2 regions of the Oceanobacillus caeni genome follow, and region 1 is predicted to be linked to the other one. Evidence: a T-box and tRNA genes for the amino acid it is inferred to sense, from the RefSeq annotation. Region 1 holds a T-box; the other holds one or more tRNA genes.
What was found. The T-box of region 1 lies ahead of ACFQ18_RS02850 (valine--tRNA ligase). A T-box ahead of a tRNA ligase gene usually reads a tRNA of that ligase, here a tRNA-Val.
Positions count from the first base shown of each region.

Region 2: it encodes a tRNA-Val, which carries the amino acid that the T-box ahead of ACFQ18_RS02850 (valine--tRNA ligase) is inferred to sense. The anticodon was not compared.

Region 1 covers NZ_JBHTKV010000002.1:65,790-77,615, reverse strand. Annotated here, with positions in the region: gene hemC (hydroxymethylbilane synthase) at 1-580, shown strand, start outside; gene ACFQ18_RS02875 (uroporphyrinogen-III synthase) at 577-1,344, shown strand; gene hemB (porphobilinogen synthase) at 1,344-2,318, shown strand; gene hemL (glutamate-1-semialdehyde 2,1-aminomutase) at 2,334-3,620, shown strand; gene ACFQ18_RS02860 (LysM peptidoglycan-binding domain-containing protein) at 3,748-5,271, shown strand; gene ACFQ18_RS02855 (protein kinase family protein) at 5,385-6,395, shown strand; T-box leader at 6,766-6,997, shown strand; gene ACFQ18_RS02850 (valine--tRNA ligase) at 7,084-9,732, shown strand; gene ACFQ18_RS02845 (SPOR domain-containing protein) at 9,983-10,879, shown strand; gene radC (RadC family protein) at 11,056-11,745, shown strand.
Region 2 covers NZ_JBHTKV010000023.1:14-11,839, forward strand. Annotated here, with positions in the region: gene ACFQ18_RS14090 (catalase) at 120-2,159, opposite strand; tRNA gene ACFQ18_RS14095 (tRNA-Val) at 2,281-2,353, shown strand; gene ACFQ18_RS14100 (hypothetical protein) at 2,532-2,966, opposite strand; gene ACFQ18_RS14105 (hypothetical protein) at 3,483-3,665, opposite strand; partial or broken gene ACFQ18_RS14110 (transposase) at 4,295-5,015, opposite strand; gene ACFQ18_RS14115 (hypothetical protein) at 5,325-5,588, opposite strand; gene ACFQ18_RS14120 (hypothetical protein) at 5,710-5,982, opposite strand; gene ACFQ18_RS14125 (amino acid ABC transporter permease) at 6,183-6,875, opposite strand; gene ACFQ18_RS14130 (amino acid ABC transporter permease) at 6,880-7,584, opposite strand; gene ACFQ18_RS14135 (transporter substrate-binding domain-containing protein) at 7,619-8,443, opposite strand; gene ACFQ18_RS14140 (amino acid ABC transporter ATP-binding protein) at 8,467-9,210, opposite strand; gene ACFQ18_RS14145 (acyl-CoA dehydrogenase family protein) at 9,472-10,629, shown strand; gene ACFQ18_RS14150 (peptidoglycan-binding domain-containing protein) at 10,709-11,692, opposite strand.

The sequences.
Region 1 (11,826 bases):
ACCTGAAGGAGCTAATGTTGGAACAAGTAGCTTGCGTCGTGCAGCACAAGTTCTTAAAGCAAGACCCGATATAAATATTAAATGGATTCGTGGAAATATTGAGACAAGAATTCGAAAACTTCATGAAGAAGATTATGATGCTATTATTTTAGCAGCTTCTGGATTAAAACGAGCAGGTCATGATAATGGAATTGTAACGGAGTATTTAGAACCCGAAGTAGTTGTTCCTGCAGTCGGACAAGGTGCTTTAGCAATCGAATGTAGAGAAGATGATCAGGAAATACGTGAAATATTAAATAAGATTAATGATAGTTACACAACTAGAACCGTAACTGCTGAAAGAACTTTTCTTCAATTATTAGATGGTGGTTGCCAAGTTCCGATTGGTGGATATGCCTATCTGGAAGACGATGAAATAGTGTTAACCGCATTAGTCGGTACACCTGATGGTAAAACAATATTAAAAGAGGTTGTTCGTGGTACTGATCCAAAAGCAGTTGGTGAGGAAGCAGCTACATTATTAATAAACCAAGGTGGCAAAGAAATAGTAGAAAGGGTAAAAGAGGAGCTTGATAAATGATAGCACCTCTAAGAAGTAAAAAAATTATTGTGACAAGGGAAAATGCAGGTGGAAAAATCTTCTCTAAAAAAATTAGTCAATATGGTGGTATTCCAATTGAAGTCCCCTTGTTGCGTATTGACTGTGATGATCGTGATGAAAACAGGCGAATTATGAAACAACTGGATCACTTTGATTGGTTTATTTTCACAAGTGCCAATGGTGTAGAATATTTTTTTAAATTGGCTAATAAACATCAAATTTCCCATGAAATATTAAACGCAAAAAATATTGCAGTAGTAGGTGAAAAAACAAATCAGAAATTGAAGAAATATGGTTATTCAGCTGATTTTGTACCTACTGTTTATGATGCGAACACGCTTAGCAAAGAATTCTTAGCTAAATTTCAAAATCCAGGAGAAATTCTACTCATCCGTGGTAATCTATCTAGGGATGTTTTACCAAGTGAATTGAAGAAAGCGAATCTTTCATTTACAAGTCTTTATGTTTATAAAACAACTATAAATTTCAAAAGTAAAAACTTACTAAATGAAATATTACAAAGGGAATTTGACTTTATCACATTTACAAGTCCATCCACAATTGATGCTTATTTCGAATTATCAGGGTATTTAGTAGATAAACCATGTGTTTGTATTGGAACAACTACGGAAAATAAGGCAAGGGAAAAAGGGTTTTCTACCATATTGACGCCAAAGGTTTTTACTGTAGATGCAATGATCGATATTATCATTGATTATATAAATAAAAAGGAGCATATATAATGGATTTTAAAAGACATAGAAACTTACGTTCATCCGCTTCCATGCGTTCATTAGTTCGAGAAACGCATTTACGTGTGAATGATTTTATTTATCCAATGTTTGTAATAGAAGGGAATAATATTCGTGACGAAGTTCCTTCCATGCCAGGGGTTTATCAAATATCGATGGACTTATTACTAGAAGAAGTAAAAGAAGTTTATGAATTAGGAATCAAAGCAATAATGTTTTTTGGTGTAGTTACTGCAAAGGATGAAATTGGAACAGGTGCTTTTATGGATGATGGGATTGTTCAAACGGCTACACGGATGGTGAAAGAAAACTATCCGGATTTATTAGTAGTTGCTGATACATGTCTTTGTGAATATACAGACCATGGTCATTGTGGTGTCATTCATAATCATGATGTTGATAATGATGAATCTTTGAAAGTTCTAGCTAAAACAGCAGTTTCTCAGGCAAAAGCGGGAGCGGATATTATCGCCCCATCAAATATGATGGATGGTTTTGTTGTAGCAATTCGTCAAGCTCTGGATGAAGCAGGTTTTGAAAATATTCCCATCATGTCTTATGCAGTAAAATATGCATCTGCATTTTATGGTCCATTCCGTGATGCGGCTGATAGTGCACCACAATTTGGGGATCGTAAAACCTATCAAATGGATCCAGCAAATCGTTTGGAAGCTATACGTGAGGTTGAGTCAGATATTGAAGAAGGTGCAGATTTTATTATGGTAAAACCTGCATTATCCTTTTTAGATATTATTAGAGATGTACGCAATCATGTTAATGTGCCGGTTGTCGCTTATAATGTTAGTGGAGAGTACGCAATGATTAAAGCTGCTGCACAAAATGGCTGGATTGATGAGAAAAGTATCGTTATGGAAATGTTGACATCAATGAAGCGTGCGGGTGCAGATATTATTTTGACGTATTTTGCTAAAGACGTCGCAACTTGGTTAAAAGATGATAAATAAGTGGAGGTGTATGGATTGAGAAATTTTGAAAAGTCTCATGAAATATATGAAGAAGCTGTTAATTTACTACCAGGTGGTGTTAATTCACCTGTTCGTGCTTTCAAATCAGTTAACATGGCTCCGATTGTAATGGAATCAGGAAAAGGATCAAAAATATACGATGCAGATGGTAATGAATACATTGACTATGTACTAAGTTGGGGACCTCTTATTTTAGGTCATGCAAATGATCGAGTAGTTGGAAAGTTAAAAGAAGTCGTGGAAAAAGGGACGAGCTTTGGTGCAAATACTGAAATAGAAAACAAATTAGCTAAATTAGTCATTGAACGGGTACCTTCTATAGAAATGGTTCGAATGGTAAACTCGGGTACAGAAGCAACGATGAGTGCGATAAGACTTGCTAGAGGATACACTGGTAGGGATCTTATCATGAAGTTTGAAGGTAGTTATCATGGTCATGGAGATTCCTTACTTATTAAGGCGGGTTCTGGAGTTGCTACATTAGGCTTACCAGATAGTCCCGGTGTACCAAGTTCCATTGCTAGTAACACGATTACAGTACCATTCAACGATTTAGATAGTGTTAAACTTGCTTTTGAAAAATATGGTAAAAATATTGCTGCCGTTATTATGGAGCCTGTTTGTGGTAACATGGGTGTTGTACCACCGGAAAATGCATTTTTACAAGAAATGAGAAAAATTACGGAGCAAAATGGTTCCTTACTTATTTTTGACGAAGTTATGACAGGATTCCGAGTTGGATACCATTCCGCTCAAGGATATTTTGATGTTAATCCGGATTTAACTTGTCTAGGTAAAGTTATTGGTGGTGGTTTACCTGTTGGTGCATTTGGCGGAAAACGTGAAATAATGGAACAAATTGCTCCTGTGGGTCCTATTTATCAAGCGGGAACTTTATCAGGTAACCCATTAGCAATGACAGCCGGTTTTGAAACAATTTCAGCTTTAACCAAGCAGTCCTATGAGGAAATAAATAAAAAGGCTGATCGATTAGTAGAGGGTTTTAAACAAGCGGCAGAAGATTACGAAATTCCACTACATATTAACAGAGCTGGATCCATGTTAGGTGTATTCTTTACAAATGAGAAAGTGGTTAATTTCGACGCTGCAAAAACATCCAATCTGGAGTATTTTTCTAAATATTATCAAGCAATGATTGAAGAAGGTATATTTTTACCACCTTCCCAATTTGAAGGTTTATTCCTATCAACCGAACATACGGATGCCGACATCGAAAAAACAATTGAAGCTATTCGAAAAGCATTCTCTAAACTTAAATAATTTAAAAAAGCTATTCCCAACTGAAACGGGGATAGCTTTTTTCATGCATAACCAAATACACTTTCTCATATAAATGATTAAGACACATTAAGCATATTGGGTAATGCTTAGGAGGGAGGAAGTCAGTTTGTCGGCTGATCAATCGGTATTTACTTTTGAATTAAATGAAACCTTATACTTTGAAAAAGGACAGGAAATAGAAGAGTTACGTGGAATATCATTGGAACCTGAAATTACAATACAAACGAATGAAGATTATATTTCCATTAGAGGTGTAATAGAATTAACGGGAAATTATAAAAAAGCAACTACTATAGAAGATCGTTTAGAAGAATTCAATCATGAAGCGAAGAGGTATATAGAAAGTGTAGCGGATACGGATGACGAAAATGCAGAGTTCTCACATCGATTCCCAGTAGAAATATCTGTACCTACCTATCGTGTAGGTAATTTAGATGACGTAATGGTTAGTGTGCAGGCATTTGATTATGAAATACCTAAACAAACTCAACTTAAAATGTTTTCTACAATAGCTATACATGGTATTAATCAAGAAGCAGGAATTAGTAGAGTAGAAGATGATAGCGTGGAAGATGCTTATCAAGAACCTTTAGATAAACAAGAAGATGTGTTAGGTATTTCAGACAAAGTGGTGGAAGAAGAACCTGTTTTATCGGAAAGAGAGGCAAAATACACATTTGAATTTGAAATTAAACAAAAACAACAAGAGCAAGAGGAAGAACCCGAAATTGCAAGTAAAGCAGAAATACCTGCTTTAGAGGAAAGTAGAGATGAAGAAGGGCAAGCGGAAGAATCGGAAATTGCAAGTAAAGCAGAAATACCTGCTTTAGAGGAAAGTAGAGATGAAGAAGGGCAAGCGGAAGAATTGGAAATTGCAAGTAAAGCAGAAATACCTGCTTTAGAAGAAAATAGAGATGAAGAGGAGCAAACAGAAGAACCCGAAATTGCAAGTAAAGCGGAAACTCCTACTTTAGAAGAAAATAGAGATGAAGAGGAGCAAACAGAAGAACCCGAAATTGCAAGTAAAGCGGAAACTCCTAATTTAGAAGAAAATAGAGATGAAGAGGAGCAAACAGAAGAATCCGAAATTGCAAGTAAAATAGAAACTCCTACTTTAGAAGAAAATAGAACGGAAGAGGAGCAAGCAGAAGAACCCGAGATTCCGAGTATAACGGAAACCCCTACTTTAAAAACAGATAGAGATGAAGAGGAACAAATAGAAGGGGTAGAGCCCGAAAAGCCTGTAGAAGAAGGAAGATGGTCATTTAAAACTCAGACGCAAACTTTAGCTGAATTCTTTAACAATCATAAAGAAGTCTCAAATACAGAATCATCCGAATTACAAAGCGAGAATGTTGAAGAAGAGGTGGAGGCTGAGTCCTTAGAAACAGAAGGTGAACATGAATCTAGAGATAAAGGGGACATTACTTACTTATCTGATATTTTCCGTAATTCAAGTGAAGAAGAATATACAAAAATGAGGCTTTGTATCGTTCAGAAAGACGACACAATAGAAACGATATCTGAACGGTTTAAAGTAAGTCCATTACAAATCATAAAACAAAATCAGTTAGAGGATGATTTTGATGTAGCCGAAGGACAGTTACTTTATATTCCTTCTAAAAAGTAAACTCTAATTAAAATGTGAACAGAGACACCCCTTGAAATTATTCAAGGGGTATCTAATTTTAGCAGATTCAAAAGTAAATATTAAAGTCAAGTATTCTATAAGGTGGTGGTATAATGACGGATAATATTAATAATGTACTTGCTGCGTATAATATCCATCCACTAAAGATCAATCAAGTAACATCTCAACTCTATTATATTAAAGATTATAATAGAGAATACGCGTTAAAAAGAAGTGGTTTAACAGAAGACATGGTGAAACAATGGGAAACGATTTATCGATATTCAAACACCCAAAATCTTGATATGGTGCTACCAGTATATTTAACAAAAGAAGGTAATTTGTATTATCGTCATGAACAATCCATATTTTATTTGTCTCCCTGGATTAATGATACAAATAGAGAAAGGGATATGAACTGGGTTTCTAACTTCTATGAATCGTTGGCAAAATTACATTGGAAAACGAAACGGATTCAAAAAATAGATATAGAAACGGTTTCCAATCCATTTTTTTCTTTTCAAAACTATTGTAGGGAGATGGGAAAGCAATTACTCACATTTATTCACCAATTCGAAAAAAAGCAGTATATGTCTCCGTTTGAGCTGCTTGTCTGTACTCATTTTCGTGACATAGAATATGCATTTGTTGAAGTGGATAAACGAATTAATCGCTTTATAAATGACCATGAGGAAGATAATTTAACATGGAGTTCTTCACTATGTCATCATAGATTAGACCATTCACATATTAAAAAATCATACTTTATTAACTGGGAATCTGCGCGTTTTGATAATCCTGTTATGGACCTGATCTTATTTTTTCAAAATGAAATTGGTAGTTTCAATCCTTCTACTGAACTTTATATTGACAACTTTTCCTCCTACACAGATATTAATGAATTAACGTTACCAGAACTTCAATTTTTATCCATTTATTTACTTTCGCCAACGAATTATATACAAAATATTAATGACTATGTGAGTGGTGTACGTAATTTATCAATGATACAACACGTAACAAACATTCAATATGAATACAGAAAAATTATTTTTGGATTACAATGGTCGGCGTTTATAGAGAAAGAATATGAAACGTTAGATTTAGATGATTTAGAAGTTTAAATCCACCGTAAATAAAAGCATATTAAAATCCCGATTAAAATCCCTAATAATATTAAATCGAAAAAGGATGGAAAGAAAATTGTCCGAATGAGTTGAAAAAGTAAAATGGGCAATGTCACTCTTTCTAAAATAAAAACACATTTTCTTGCCCACGGTGGTAACTTATATCGATAATATCTACCCATTATAATCACCTCATTTTCCACAATAAATTGTTTATTATTTCCATGGGATAAGGGTAGTAAATACCCCACTAATGAAGAATCACTATATAATATGTATACTTACACCATATTTGTGAAAAAATAGGAATATATAATTTGACGAAAGATAAACTAAGCTATAAAATATGGATAATATATAGTATTAATCAAATGCAGTGATTGGGAAGAGTACAAAATAATACCTTCAGAGAGGGAAATCTAGTGCTGAAAATTTCCTAGGAATACTTATTTTGGAAGGTCGCCCATGATGCAGCTTCTTTGAACTTGCAGTAGAAGAAGCCGGTAATATGCCGTTATGTGAATGAAGTGTATTAATTCAATTTTTGGAATTAATAAACAAAGGTGGTACCGCGAAAATCAATCCTTTTCGTCCTTTTATGGATGGAAGGGTTTTTATTTTGCCACGAAAAGTAAGTAGAAACATTTAGTCCTACATAAGACAAAAAGTATTAGGAGGTAATACTATGAGTGATAATGAATATTCAAATCTTCCACCAAAATATAATCCTCAGGAAGTAGAAAAAGGGCGCTACCAATTTTGGCTAGACGGTAAGTTCTTTGAAGCGACAAATGATCCGGAAAAAGAACCCTATTCTATTGTTATTCCACCACCAAATGTGACTGGGAAATTACATTTAGGACATGCTTGGGATACAACGATGCAGGATACAGTATCCCGAATGAAACGTATGCAAGGGTATGATGTATTGTGGTTACCGGGAATGGACCATGCGGGGATTGCTACCCAAGCAAAAGTAGAAGCTAAATTGAAAGAACAAGGAAGAAGTCGTTATGATTTAGGTAGGGAAAAATTCTTAGAACAAGCATGGGAGTGGAAAGAAGAGTATGCTGACTTTATCCGCTCGCAATGGGAAAAGCTTGGACTTGGCCTAGATTATTCCCGTGAACGCTTTACATTAGATGAAGGATTATCAGATGCGGTAAAAGAAGTATTTGTAAAATTATATGAAAAAGGGCTTATTTATCGTGGTGAATATATTATCAATTGGGACCCAACCACTCAAACGGCTCTATCCGATATTGAGGTAATCTATGAAGAAATACATGGTAAATTCTATCATATGAAATATCCGATAAAAGATAGTGATGAGACGATTGAAATAGCTACTACTCGTCCTGAAACAATGCTAGGGGATACAGCTGTTGCTGTCCATCCTAAAGATGATAGATATAAACATTTAATTGGTAAAACAGTCATTTTACCAATTGTGGGTAGAGAAATAGAAATAGTGGCTGATGAATATGTGGATATGGAGTTAGGTTCTGGGGCAGTTAAAATTACACCTGCGCATGACCCAAATGACTTTGAAATTGGTAATCGACATAATTTACAACGTATTCTCGTGATGAATGAAGATGGTTCCATGAATGAAAATGCTGGAAAATATCAAGGATTGGATCGATTTGAATGTAGGAAACAAATCGTGAAAGATCTTCAAGATATGGGAGTACTATTCAAAATTGAGGAACGTGTCCATCAAGTTGGTCACTCTGAACGTAGCGGAGCGGTTGTAGAGCCATACTTATCGACTCAATGGTTTGTTAAAATGCAACCATTAGCAGACGAAGTTATTGAATTGCAAAAAGATCAAGATAAAAAGGTGAATTTTGTACCCGAAAGATTTGAACGAACTTATCTAGGTTGGATGGAAAATATTCGTGATTGGTGTATTTCTCGTCAATTATGGTGGGGGCATCAAATTCCTGCTTGGTACCATAAAGAAACTGGCGAAGTGTATGTCGGAAAAGAAGCTCCAGCTGATATTGAAAATTGGAGACAAGACGAAGATGTGTTAGATACTTGGTTTTCATCAGCACTTTGGCCATTTTCTACAATGGGCTGGCCTAATGAAGAATCGGAAGACTTTAAACGTTACTTCCCAACGGATGTTCTTGTAACGGGATATGATATCATTTTCTTCTGGGTAGCACGGATGATATTTCAATCTAAAGAATTTACCGGAGAAAGACCATTTAAGGATGTTTTAATTCATGGATTAATTCGTGATGCAGAGGGTCGTAAAATGAGTAAATCCTTAGGTAATGGGGTTGACCCAATGGATGTTATCGATAAATATGGTGCAGATTCGTTGAGATACTTCTTATTAACCGGTTCGACACCAGGTCAAGATTTGCGCTTTTATTGGGAAAAAGTCGAATCTACATGGAATTTCGCGAATAAAGTTTGGAATGCTTCTAGGTTCTCTTTAATGAATATGGAAGGATTCACTTATGAAGATATTGATTTATCCGGTGAAAAATCACTTGCGGATAAATGGATATTAACAAGATTGAATGAAACAATCGAACATGTAACGAAGAATACAGATAAATATGAATTTGGTGAAGCTGGCCGTCACTTGTATAATTTCATTTGGGATGAATTCTGTGACTGGTATATCGAAATGGCAAAAATACCATTATATGGATCGGATGAAGAGAAGAAAAACACAACACGCTCTGTGTTGGCATATGTACTTGATCAAATCATGCGTATGCTTCATCCATTTATGCCATTTATTACCGAGGAAATTTGGCAAAAACTTCCTCATCAAGGGGATTCCATTACAGTAGCTAGTTGGCCAGAACCAAGAGAGGACTTTCATGATGAGCAAGCTTCAAACGAGATGAAACGACTAGTTGCCATCATTAAATCTGTTCGTAATATTCGTGCTGAAGTAGATACGCCAATGTCTAAATCCATTAAGATGCTAGTTGAAGCTAAGGATGAAAATATTTTAAGAGAATTAGAACAAAATAGAATGTACTTAGAACATTTCTGTAATCCTAGTGAATTGGTTATTGCTAAAGATATTGATGTACCTGAAAAAGCAATGACTGCGGTAGTTACAGGAGCAGAAATCTATTTACCGCTCGAAGGTTTAATTGATTTTGATAAAGAAATAAAACGTTTAGAGAAAGAACTTGAAAAATGGAATAAAGAAGTAGAGCGTGTTCAGAAGAAACTTGCTAATGAAGGATTTGTAAATAAAGCTCCACAAGCAGTAGTTGACGAAGAAAAACGGAAAGAGCAGGATTATTTGGATAAGCAAGCAAAAGTAAAAACGAGACTTGAGGAATTACAAAATTAATGAGAATAGGGAATAGCGGATGTACGCTATTCCCTATTCTTTTCGTTGTCCAGGAAATTATAAAATTTGTATGGCTGTGGCTCACTTAGATATAGAAATAACCACGTCCGGCTCCAGCGCCATTGTTCTATGTCGAAAAACAGTATATTATGACATACGATTATTTGCTAGGGTGACAACATTCGTCTTACTTTTTAATTGTACTATGCTAGAGTGGGATAAACGACTCTAGCATAGGAAAGGGATACCAATGGACAAGAAGAAGCAAATCATTATCAAAGAGAACGGAAAAGTAATCAAGCAATACCCAAAACAAAATATCAATTCTTCTAAGCGTGAATCAGCTGCTACCCTTCACGAGTCAGATGATGATCCGATAAAAACATTTGAAAGAAAATCAGTCCTAACAGAAGCAACGCCGCATAAGAAAACTAGTAAAAATCCTTTATTAAAATCGATTTTAACTGCGGTTGTTTCTGCTATATTAATTGGTGGTATTTTAAGTGTAATCATGTTTCAAGTATTAATCGACGTAAAAGACGGTATTAATAATCAAGATTCATCAAGTGTTCCCTCAGCTACCCAAGCAGATAATGATAAAGAAAAAACGAATGAAGATAATTCTGCGAACACTGCAGAAACATCAAATTTCACCTTAGAATCGTTACATGGTTTTGTTTTACAAGCAGGTGTTTTTTCAGAGAAAAAGAATGCGGAAAATTGGGCGAAAAATTTTTCGAATAGTGGTTTACCAGTTATGATTTGGAACCGAGATGGTCAGTATTTCCTATTATTAGGTATCGCTGAAACAAAGGCACAGGCAGAATCTATCGTAAGTCAGCTAGATGATAAGCATGACTTGTATATAAAAGAATGGGAAACGAAACAAGGAAATGTTGGTTTAACCAAAGATGAGCAGGAATGGCTATTAGCATTTCAACAAAAATGGGAAGATAATGTAAAGCAATCGGATAACATTTCCAAAGATAATTGGGCAGAATTACCAAAAGTCAATAGTTCTGACAAATTGGAGCCACTAGTTAATCGTATCGAACAATTGAAATCTGATTCCGGGTTAAAAGGGCAAAAATATTTACTAGATTTAATGTTTGAATATGAAAAAGTAATCAATAAAGCAGGCAGTTAATAAAGATTGTCTGTTTTTTTGTTTTAACAAATATAAATGGTTCAATTTTAAAAAAACCTTCCAGTTTTTTAGTTTCTCTATAGGTGTACAACTTCAAAATTTACTTTTTAGTAACTTGTATGAAACTCCGAAAGTCAAGTATCATGGTGACTATATACTTGTAAGGGGGTTTTAAAATGTCGGGACAGACTATTATGATTAAAGATGTGCCTAAAGAAGATCGCCCACGCGAACGTTTATTAAAGCATGGAGCAGGACATTTATCTAATCAAGAATTACTTGCCATCCTATTGGGTAGTGGTACGAAGGAAGAATCGGTAATAACATTGTCTAATAGGGTATTAATGCATTTTGAAGGATTGAAATTGTTAACTGATGCTACTATCGAAGAATTGATGGCAATAAAGGGAATAGGTGTAGCAAAAGGTGTACTGCTATTAGCTACAATAGAGTTGGGTAAAAGAATGAATCAATATAAACCAGATGACAAATATATTATTCGTTCCCCAGATGACGGAGCGGATTATATTATGGAAGAAATGAGAAGCCTAAAACAAGAGCACTTTGTTGTTTTATTTCTTAATACAAAAAATCAAGTCATTCATAGACAAACTATTTTTATCGGAAGTCTAAACGCTTCAATTGTTCACCCAAGAGAAGTATTCAGAGAAGCAGTAAAAAGATCCGCAGCCTCTATCATTGTAGCGCATAATCATCCCTCGGGGGACCCCTCACCGTCACAAGAAGATATCCATGTTACTAGAAGATTAGTTGAATCCGGAAAGATGATTGGTATAGAACTTTTAGATCACTTAATTATTGGAGATAGAAAATTTATATCATTAAAAGAAAAAGGGTATTTATAACTATCCAATTTAGAATTTTTTTCGTATAATTATATAGACTAAAAATGTAGCGCCTCTTTCGATGTTATATTGAATTTGGCG
Region 2 (11,826 bases), on a different contig from region 1:
GAACAATAAAGGCAAAAGAAAAAGCCTTGGGGCTGTCGCCCAACCGAAATTCATCTCCCCCTTATCATTGGGCTACGCCCTTCACACGCTTGAAGAGGGAGACTTCTTTCGGAAGTGCGTTAAACAACAGAACGATTCCAATGACGGTGAGCCGCTATTGCCTCTTTAAATTCCTTTGAAAACTTTCTCATATCATTCCCTACCACGACACCAGGATTTCCAACAAAGTGATTTACCTCAAACCATTTAATACCTTCGTGAGTTGCCCCAATCGGCTTATAATGAGAAAAAGCTTTATCAATAAAATATGCTGCATCTTTATTAAACTTTTTGCTTGTTTTACTTCCATTTATCATATATACCGCATCAAATAATACTGAATTCGTCGTTTCAAACGTATTATCTACTTCAAGTTCGGTACCTTTATTACCTACTACTTTCCCAAAGTTTTCGCTAATGATTTCAGGTTGAATTCCAGATGACTTTAATGCATCTAATACAAACAACACATCCGATTCAGGAAATCCATCTGTCAGAATTACAGCTACTTTTCTTGTTTCTACTGTTTTCTTCGTATTTTCCAAGCTCAAAGCTGGGGATGTTTTTGTTATGTTCGAAATCCCGCTTTTAGGCGGTGTTAACCCCAAATACGTGGCAATTTCCGTAGCTAATTGCAAATTAACATTGCCAAACATATCAACAACCTGCTGCTTCACAGATTCACTATGCACCTTACCTAATTCAAACTGAAACGCGTTTATAATATGTTTTTTCTCCGCATCGCTCATGCTATTCCAAAACAATGTGGCTTGAGAAAAGTGATCGGCAAAACTTTCACTTCTCGCCTGAACTTTTCGTCCTTCTACTTTTTCTTCATAATGTTTAAATCCACCTTCTGCCACACTTGCTTCAGCAGGTGTATTTCCCCACAACGTATTTTTATGATAGCTTACTTTCCCAACATTTATCGTTTGGCGATGATACCCATCACGCTGATTATTATGGAATGGACAAACCGGCCTATTAATCGGGATTTCATGAAAATTAGGACCACCAAGGCGGATTAGTTGTGTATCGGTATAAGAAAAAAGACGTCCCTGTAATAATGGATCATTGGTGAAATCAATTCCTGGAACGACATGACCGGGATGAAAGGCCACTTGCTCTGTTTCAGCAAATACATTATCGACATTACGATTCAATGTCATTTTACCTATGATTTTCACCGGTACATCTTCTTCTGGCCAAAGTTTCGTTGAATCTAAAATGTCAAAATCAAATTTAAATTCATCTTTTTCTTCAATAATTTGAACCCCTAATTCGTATTCAGGATAATTTCCCCTTTCAATATTTTCCCATAAATCACGACGATGGAAATCAGGATCCCTACCCGCTATTTCCTGCGCTTCATCCCAGATTAAAGAATGTGCACCTAATGTAGGCTTCCAATGGAACTTAACAAAGTGTGCTTTCCCTTCATCATTCACAAAACGAAAAGTATGAACGCCGAAACCTTCCATCATCCTGAAACTTCTAGGGATAGCACGATCAGACATAAGCCACATCGTCATATGGGCCGACTCTTGATTCGCGACGACAAAATCCCAATACGTATCATGTGCAGAACTAGCCTGTGGCATTTCATTATGTGGCTCCGGTTTAATGGCGTGGACAATATCAGGAAATTTGATTCCATCTTGAATAAAGAAGACGGGCATATTATTCGCAACTAAATCATAATTTCCTTCTTCCGTATAAAACTTCGTTGCAAACCCACGCACATCCCGAAACGTATCCGACGATCCACGATTTCCAACTACCGTTGAGAAACGGACAAAAACCGGCGTCTTCACAGTTGGATCCTGTAAAAACTTTGCTCTTGTATACTGCTTCATACTCTCATAAACTTGAAACTCTCCGTGCGCTGCATACCCACGTGCATGTACTACTCGTTCAGGAATTCTTTCATGATCAAAATGCGTCATTTTTTCACGAAAATGAAAGTCCTCCATCAAAGTCGGTCCACGTACACCTGCTTTTAACGAAAATTCATCCTCAGACACCTTTAGTCCTTGATTTGTTGTTAATTTTTCCCCTTTATCATGGACACGAAAAATTTCCAATTGTTCATCCTTCTTATTTTTTCGATCATTAGTCATTAATCACAATCCTCCTCCCAGTAAATAGTATGAACGCCTATGATAAAGGGTGATAAAACAACAGTGTAAAAGATTGACAGATTGCTAAAAACAGATTATATTGAATATATTGGTTAACAACGATTCCATAGCTCAGCTGGGAGAGCACTACCTTGACAGGGTAGGGGTCGCTGGTTCGAGTCCAGTTGGAATCATCTGAAACAAAAGCCTGAATCTCTTGTGAATCAAGGGGTACGGGCTTTTTTTATAGTCCAAAAATAGTATTAGTTTTTTGAAATAGAAAAAGACGATCCAGCTTAGATCGCCTTGTTTTACTTGCAGCATATAGTGAATTATGTTTCAACAATTGCACCGATAGTTGAATACCGAGTATTATTTCATTCTTTCCAAAATTAAATAGTCCTTCGTTTTAAATATCATTATATCGTGTTTCTCTGCAAATCCAATTAAATGTTCATACGCTTCTTGAGGTTCAAGTACAGATAATCTAATGTTGATTCCTTTTTTCACCTTTATAATTGCAGACTTTTTAGCCCACCCGACACGTATCAATTTCAGTTGATTTACTTGGCCTGGGTAAATTTCCTTTTGAATGATAGGTTTATTAAATAATAATATTTCATATATTAAATGGTCGGTGTGGATGGTAAATTTAAAACGAAAAGAAGCTAACCCTATTGCGATTAATAAAATGAATAAGAATAGCGATAAAGAGCGTCCGTAATAAGTTGACAATACATCCCACAATATAATAATAAATATAGTACTAAAAATTGATATCCTTTGCGAATTTATATTATACTCCACCGGAATCCCCCTCTCCCAAAGAAAGAATCAATTTACTAAACTATCCCACTGTCTTAGTAAAAATAGAACGCCACAGGAACATTGTTAAATTAAAAAACTATTTTTTCTAACAAGACCCTCTTAAAAATTACTGCAATACTATTAAGTTTTTTCTTCACCTGTTGGAAATCTAAAATCAAGAATATAATAAATAGAATAAGCTGAATAAGTCCATAAAAACCTAAAAATCAAGAGAAAACAGCTACATCTTAAGCTAATATCTTAGAAAGAAACATCGCCAATGAATGTGCCACCATAATATATGTATATAAGTTCTAAATCTATATTTTTCAATAAAGCCATAGACCATTATACAGATTGCTATTTTTTAATAATACTTCGCTATTACTTAAATCCTTCTCTCCAATAATATTTTGTGTTCATTTTAACACCTCTTATCCTATTAACCTGCCATTTAGCACAATAGAAGCTGTCTAATCGATAACTCATTCGTTCTTTAAGGCACCAGTACCGGAACTAAAACAGCAGGCTTTGAAAATGCATAATGATTATAACTAATGTAGATAAAGATCCTGCAAACAATAAAGTTATCATTTTTCGCCAGTTTATCTCTTTTGAAGATTTTACAGATTCTCGAGACACCGTAACCCATATTGCCATAGATACTATAACTAAGATGAAAATAACTTCTTTGGACATCTTTGACACCTCCATCATTTTTATTAATCAACGTACCTTATGTACGAATTAGAAAAATTAAAGTTTCACTATTATGGAATGTTGCCAGTAGATTATTTAAGAAACCAGATTCATTTTATTCAATTAGATCGTGTAATAATAGTGATTGTTGTGTTTTTTATTAGCTTTTCAGTTTTTAATCAGAAACAATAAGAGGTTTCTTGCATTCGGTCAAACGTGGGTAGATTGAAGCGGTGCAATCTTTAGGATATATTTTTCTTCCATACGTTAAGGAAGGTAATTGTACCTCAAGCCCTTGTTGAAGCCCTCCCTGATATAATGAGCCTGTTTTTAGTTATTATAAAAGCTTTATCCTTTGCGAACTTTATTATTAAAGAAAATAATACAAAATGATGATACAGTAACACATACGTCAATGAGTGCCGGAATACAAGGAGAAAATCAATATTCCGCAACTCATACAGCCAATACATACACTATGCCTGAAAAGTAAGTATCAAATTGTTCAATTAAAAAAATTAGATGATCAAATTAGGCATTTACTAGATGCTTTTCTCGTTTAAAGAGTTCATACTGTGATAATGTTTTAAATTAAATAGAAAGTCTAATCAAAATTAAAATGATACATGCTAAAAACAATGAGACTGGGACATAACTAGCCAAAAAAAGTAAAATAAAAAGGTTCCAAGCAATAAAAAATTTACTTGGAACCTTTTTTGTGTTTTTTTCCATCTTCCGCCACTATTTTACCGTCCATGGCGGCGTTTTTTCTCAAGTTAACCGCCACCCATGCAAATGCTAATTCATTTTTCACCATCTGTTTTCCCCTAAAGGAAAAACGGGTAAAACCCAAATTAGCCTTCAGAAAACCAAACACTGGTTCTGCGTCAATTTACGTTTTCCGTAAATTTCACCAGTTTTCTCGTCTGAAAGCTTCGTGCGTACATATTCTTTTTGGAACTCCCACTTTTCATTCATGTAGACCGTTCGGTTGTTCCCTTCTTTTGCTTTCGTGCATAAATCGCGGAGTGGACAGCCCAAATAGTCCTCACATTTTTACACTTTAAATTCACTGGTGAATCCGTACCTGTCTGTTCGTTTGGAATGATGGCTAAACCGTACTTTTTTACGACCAGAAAACGCGGATTGCGTATACCCACACAAAATGATTTTCAACATCATACGAGGATGGTACGCAGGACGCCCGGTTTGTCGTACGAAGTCCTCGAAAGCCTCTTCCGGAATACTCTCGACAAGATCATGGATCGCAAAGGCAATATCGTTTTCTTTCAATTTAATTTCTAAATCTAGTGGCAAAACTACTTGGTTCATGGTATAATGTTTAAACATAAGGACACCTCCAAAATTATTGTTTGCTCACTTTAATTTTATCAAAAGGTGTCCTTTTTGGTTACTAAAATAACGTTAAAAAAAGGCGTGGGGTCTACACTTTTTTAGTGTAAACTCCAACGCCTTAATTTTTATTTACTGGAGTTTTTTCCCAGCTTCTTCTAATACACCTTCCTTAAACGGAGTTCAAATTATTAATAAACAAGGTAAAAATAGACCACATAATCTAATAGACTAAGCCACTCTACTAAACTGCCAATTTATGACTCCTTATCTAAGGATTACACCAAATAATTAAATAAGGAATAACTAGTAATATAAAAAATATGAAAAGGAAAAAAATAAAATTAGGGATATAATAACCCTAATCCAGGTCAATTTTTTACTTATCCCTGCTTTATTTTCCAAGTAATTAATATACCCAATCGTTAATATAAAGCCAAAAATTATAAGTGCGTATCCTGTATTATCATTTTCTTTAATCAGATACCTTATTGCAGCTAAAATAATCAGTATGGTTCCAATTGTCCCCAAAACCATATTGAAATACAAAATTCGTTTATCTTCTTTCAATATCGATACCTCCTTCTTCCAATAAAATTTTCTAGTATTATATTTCAATAATATTGTGAAATAGAAACAAACGGCCCGGTTCGGATTACCTTGCTTTACTTGCACCAATTGTGAATTAGTGTTATTCCCTATTATTTATATTTAGCGACTTATAAAAGGAAAAAACCACAGTAGAAAGTCCAATTCCAAAAAGAATGCTACCAGTCACTAAAAAATTATTTGTCTTCGCCTTTACCTTAAATTCATAATCCATTGTGTCAATGTTATCTAAAGTAGCCAACAAACCATTAGTTAAGGTTGTTCCAAAATCATCACTAAAAAAAATAAGTATCAGTCCAATAACTCCTAGCAACGCACCTAAAATCATTAAACCTTTTATTTTATCCTTCCTCATATTCTTGCTCCTCCTTGATACTTCTTTTTTAACGCCACGCCATTTAGCTAGAATTCTTTGTAATGTAATATTAGCATGATATTTCAATTACTTATTAAAAATATTAGTTACTAATTTGACAGATTACCTTAGCAAGCTGCACAAATTATCTCCGTTAATAACAAAAGTCCGAATCTCTTATACAGAGCTTCAGACTTTGCTTAATACCCCTTCCTCAATCGAAGTTCAAATTTATTAATAAACAAGGTGAAAATAGAACACAAAATCCAATAGACGAAAGCCGCAGCAACAAACGCCTCGATATAGCTAAAATTATAAGCACCTAACAATTTTGCTTGTCCAAAAATATCTACAACCGATATTAAATACGCCAAGGATAAAGCTTTTATAATAACTAAAAACGAGTTCATGATATCAGGGAGCGCCTCAACAAGGGCTTGTGGTATAATTACCTTCCATAGCGTATGGAAGAAACCATATCCTAAAGATTGCGCTGCTTCAATCTGCCCGCGTTCGACCGAATGCAAGGAACCTCTTATTGTTTCTGATTGGAAAACTGAAAAACTAATAGAAAATACGACAATAACTGTTATGACAGGATCTAACTGATGAGGATTAAAATCTATACCCATCAACGATACAATATATTGAACGATAAAAGGTAAAGAGTAATATCCTAAGTATAATAAAACAACATTAGGCGTACCCCTTAAAAAAGATTGGACTACTGTAATAATAGTAAAAAGGATTGGTATTTTCTTTCGTTGGATAAGAGCCAGACATCCCCCCATAAATAGGGATAGTATTAGGATAATAACTGCCAATAGCAACGTTTGAGGTACAACCTTTAAAATGCTGAAAAAGTCTTCAATTAAAACATCTAATTGAAACATTTAATTAGGCTACCTCCTTCGTTGACCCATTATATGGAAGTCTTTGTTTTCTTCTCTCTAAATATTTAATCATTTGTTCGGATAACATGGAAACGATCCAATAAATAATTGCAATTAATAAATAAATTTCAATTTGGTTCATTCCATAATTACTGGAAATTATAATATTAGCAAGCCCCATTATATCCACTACACCGATTGCAAAAATCAAAGAGGTATCATGGATTAAATAAATAATAGCATTACCTAACCCCGGGAGCGCTATTGGGGCTACTTGTGGAATAATAATACGGTATAATTTCTTAAAAGGCGAAAATCCCAAGCTATCTGCTGCCTCATGTTGACCACGCTCTACCGCTAAATAAGCAGGGCGAACAACCTCCGACATATAGGCACCATTATAAATAATTAGAGTAATTATAGAAGCAGTCGTTGGGTTCATATCATTAATATGAATTCCCATTAATGCTAATACTACTGGTAAACCATAATAAATTAAAAATAATTGTAACAAGATTGGGGTACTTCTTGTGAAAGAGATGTACATTCCCATTATGGGGTTAAGCAACCTGACTTTCTTAATTCGAATTGCTACGACCAAAACGCTTAACAGAAAACCACATATGGTTGAAACAACAATAATTAATAATGTTATCGGAAGGACGCTTAAAAATTGGGGGAGTATCTCCAACATAAAGGTAATATCCATTTTAGTAACTCCTCCTCCCTTCCATTAATTCGCATCATTCATATTGAAATACATCTTCCCCATAGTATTTTACGGATAGCTCAGATAGTGTGCCATCTTCTTTCAATTCCGCTAGCGCTTTACTAATTTCCTCATTCAACGCTTCATTCTCTTCGGATTTATGAATCAGAAAATAAGTTGGAAATATTTTTACTGGCTCTGTTGTATGAATTTTTAACCCAGCCTGTTCAATAATTTCATTTTGACCTAAATTGGACGGTAAAACTAAAGCATCATATTTTCCAGATTCAACTTCCTTCAATCGATCCGCATAGGAAATACCACTGTCTGAAGTTTTAAATTCAATTTGGTTATCCGGATTTTCTTCATTATATTCAGTTAAAAAGTTAAAAACCCCTCCAGATGGGTTAGGCGGAGAAATATTCTTTCCAACTAAGTCTTCAAGTGTTTCAATATCTTTATTTTCTTCGTTTGTATAGATCTTCATCAAACTTGCCCCATTACTTTCGGAAGGTATTAAATATTTTTCTTCACGTTCCTCACTTAAGAACAAGCCTTGTGCGATTAAATCATATTTCCCTGTGTCTAATCCTACCTCTGCGGCACTATCCCCAACTCCTACAATATGAAACTCATAATCTTGTAATTTTTCATCTACTTTACGCAATATCTCAACTTCATAACCAGTTAGTTCACCATTCTCCGTATAACTTAACGGCTTTGCTGCAGGTGGTACGGCCACCTCAATTGTTCTAACTCCCGCTTCAGAACCTCCGTCTCCTGAAGCACCATCACTTCCACAAGCACCAAGTAGAAAAATTAAGCTCACCAATCCTATAAAAACAAATACCTTTTTCATAAAACCCACTTCTCCTTCCCTTTTTAGTTCTTTCTAGTATAAAATTGATTTAAAAATTCTCTTGTTCTCTCATTTGATGATTGGTTAAAAATTTCTGTTGGAGTCCCCTCTTCTACTATCTTTCCTTTATCCATAAAAACAACTTTTGTTGATATATTTTGCGCAAAGGACATCTCATGTGTAACTAGCACAATGGTTATTCCTGATTTGGCAACGGCTTCAATTACTTTTAAAACTTCCCCAACTAATTCGGGATCAAGAGCCGATGTTGGTTCATCAAATAGGATGACTTCGGGTTCTACAGCTAATGCCCTTGCAATACTAACTCTTTGCTGCTGGCCACCCGATAGTTGAGAAGGATAAGCATTTATTTTATCTATTAAACCAACCTTCTCCAATTCCTCCATACTTTTCTCATAGGCAGCTTTTTTTGATTTTTTTTGCACGACCATTTGCGCTTCCATCACATTCTCAATCACTGTTTTATGCTTAAAAAGATTGTACTGTTGAAATACCATCGCCGTTTTCCGACGGATTTTTAAAATATCTTTTTTCCGAATGGATTTATAGTCTAGGTGAACATCTCCTAATGTTATTTCTCCATCATCGGGTTTTTCCAAATAATTAATACATCTTAATAATGTTGTTTTACCTGTACCACTAGGACCAATTAATGTAACAACATCACCTTTGTTTACGGTTAAATTAATCCCCTTTAAAACTTGCTCATCATTAAAAGATATTTGCAGATTTTTTAATAATAGCATTTTATGTGTACTCACCTCCATAAACATTTAGTGACCCACTCAAGTTATCTTAATATGTATTCTTTACATATATTTCAATATTGTAATTTATTCTAAACACATAATTACTATCTGTCAACTTGGTTTTGATTTTTGATTAAAATATTCGCTATTATACAATTTATTGTATTAGACAAAAAGTTTGAGATTTCTTCAAAGTGGTGAAATAATAAACTATAATTCCAACTAAATTGATTAATTAACACAAAATGGAGGGATATGATGAATTTATTAAAACTAAGCAGTATGGACGAAAGAATAAATTTATTATCCAAAACAGTGAAACCTTTTAAGGAACGGGCAAAAGAACATGATGAAAATGCCAGTTTCCCTTTTGATAACTTTAATGACCTGAAATCAATTGGTTATCCAGCACTAACATTACCTAAGCAATATGGTGGGTTAGGAATCTCATTATATGAAATGCTAAGATATCAAGAAATAATTGGAAAAGCAGACGGTTCGACAGCCCTTTCCATCGGTTGGCATATGGGCATTATGAAACACCTTGGTGAAACCCAAGCATGGGATGAAAATAAGTATGCTTCGGTAGCTCAAGATGTGCTTAAGTCAGGTGCATTACTTAATAATGCTGCATCTGAACCAGCTACCGGAAGTCCTACACGCGGTGGCCAACCCGAAACGTATGCAACAAAAGATAGTTCAGGATGGACAATTAACGGTCGTAAAACATTCACAACACTATCTCCAATTTTAAGTTATTTTGTTGTTAGTGCTTCAATTGATGGTACGGATGAGGTAGGGAATTTCTTAATCAAACGAGAGAGAAAAGGAGTGAAAGTAGATGAAACCTGGGACTCTATCGCAATGCGTGGTTCAGGAAGTCATGACTTAGTATTAGAGAACGTTCATGTAGACGAAGATGATCTTGTACAAAAGTTAACTCCAGGTAAGAAAAAACCTGCTGGATGGCTATTACATATACCTGCATGCTATCTTGGAATCGCACAAGCTGCACAAGAGTCTGCCATTACATTTGCTACAACATATTCACCGAATAGCATTAAAGGCACCATATCGGAATTGCCAAATATTAAGCAAAAAATAGGTGAGATGGAACTTCTGATTTTAGAATCTAAAAACTTCCTTTATTCGATTGCCAATAAGTGGGATGAAAGTGATGAGGTTACAAGATTAACGATGGGACCCGAATTGGGTGCCGTTAAATTATCAGTTGTTAATAAAGCTTTGGAAGTAGTTGACTTAGCGATGAGAATTGTTGGTGCAAGAAGCTTATCACAAAAAAGTGATCTCCAACGTTATTATCGTGATGTACGTGCTGGTTTACACAATCCACCGATGGACGATATGATTATTATGCAGCTTGCTGGAAAATCTATCTCTGATAAGGTCGAATAAATGCCAAAAACCAATCCCCGGTTTCCAAACCGGGGATTTAACAAAATTTATTTGAGTTGTACCTCTATCTCCATTTCATTTAAAAAGTACCTTTATTTAACCTTCGTTGCAATTCTTTTACTACTAATGAAGATGGTCTGCTTAAGGCGCCGTCAACCGGGGTACCGAGATATCTTTGTAATTTTCGTATGGTCTCTGGTCCTAAATAACCATCTGCATTAGCACCAATTTTCTTCTGTAACGCTTTAATAACTAAACTCCCGCCAGAACCAAATGTGACACCGTCATATAACGCATTTGTCACGCTATTTCTCAACTGCTTACTTATCACACCATCTACGACTGTGCCTAATGCTTTTTGTAATGCTCTCGTAGTTGATGGACCCCATTTACCGTCTACAGTTAAATTAGCTTTAGCTTTAGGGGCAGGAGCAGTAGCTGGTTGAGATTTAGCATTAGCTTTTGTTTTAGGAGCGGGAGCAGTAACTGTTTGAGATTTAGCATTTGACTGTCCTGTTGGTTTAACTGCTGCGGTTCCTTTTTCAACATCCATTTTGAACTGTGCTCTAGAAATGCCAAAGGATGCTAGATAAGCATATGGGTCACTGTGAACTGTACCACCAATATTCCTTCTTATCCAATCGTGTGTTTTAATCCCTTTATCTGTAACCCTTGAACCAGTATCTAACTTTATCGGTATTCCTGCATCATTAGCAAGCTTTCGTAATAACCATACATATGCAGCGTAATCTTTTTTAAACGTTTCTATATTATTTGTTCTCGCTAATTCTACTTGAGCATAAGCATAGGGATTGGCTTTCGGACCAGCTCCATACTGTAATCTACCCACTTCAGCTACTTGAACAATTCTTCCTCCACCGCCAACCCAATGGGAAACAAAAGCGTTTTTCCAATTTCTAGTCATGAAATTAACTTCTCTTTCCAAAGAACCTGGTGTGACATTGCTAGGATTACCAGAATCATGAGCAACTATAAAGTTAGGAGCGATTAAACTTCTTTGGTTTAGCCCCGGGATGATTTTCTTCTGAATATTATAAGGCATTCAAATCCTCCCTCCTTTACTATATATCTATTTTTTCGCAATCCTTTTCGATTGGTCGAATAAACCACTTCTGAGAAATCCAATCATTAGCCCGTACATAATTTTTTTAATAAGTTTCCCTTGAAAAAAAATAT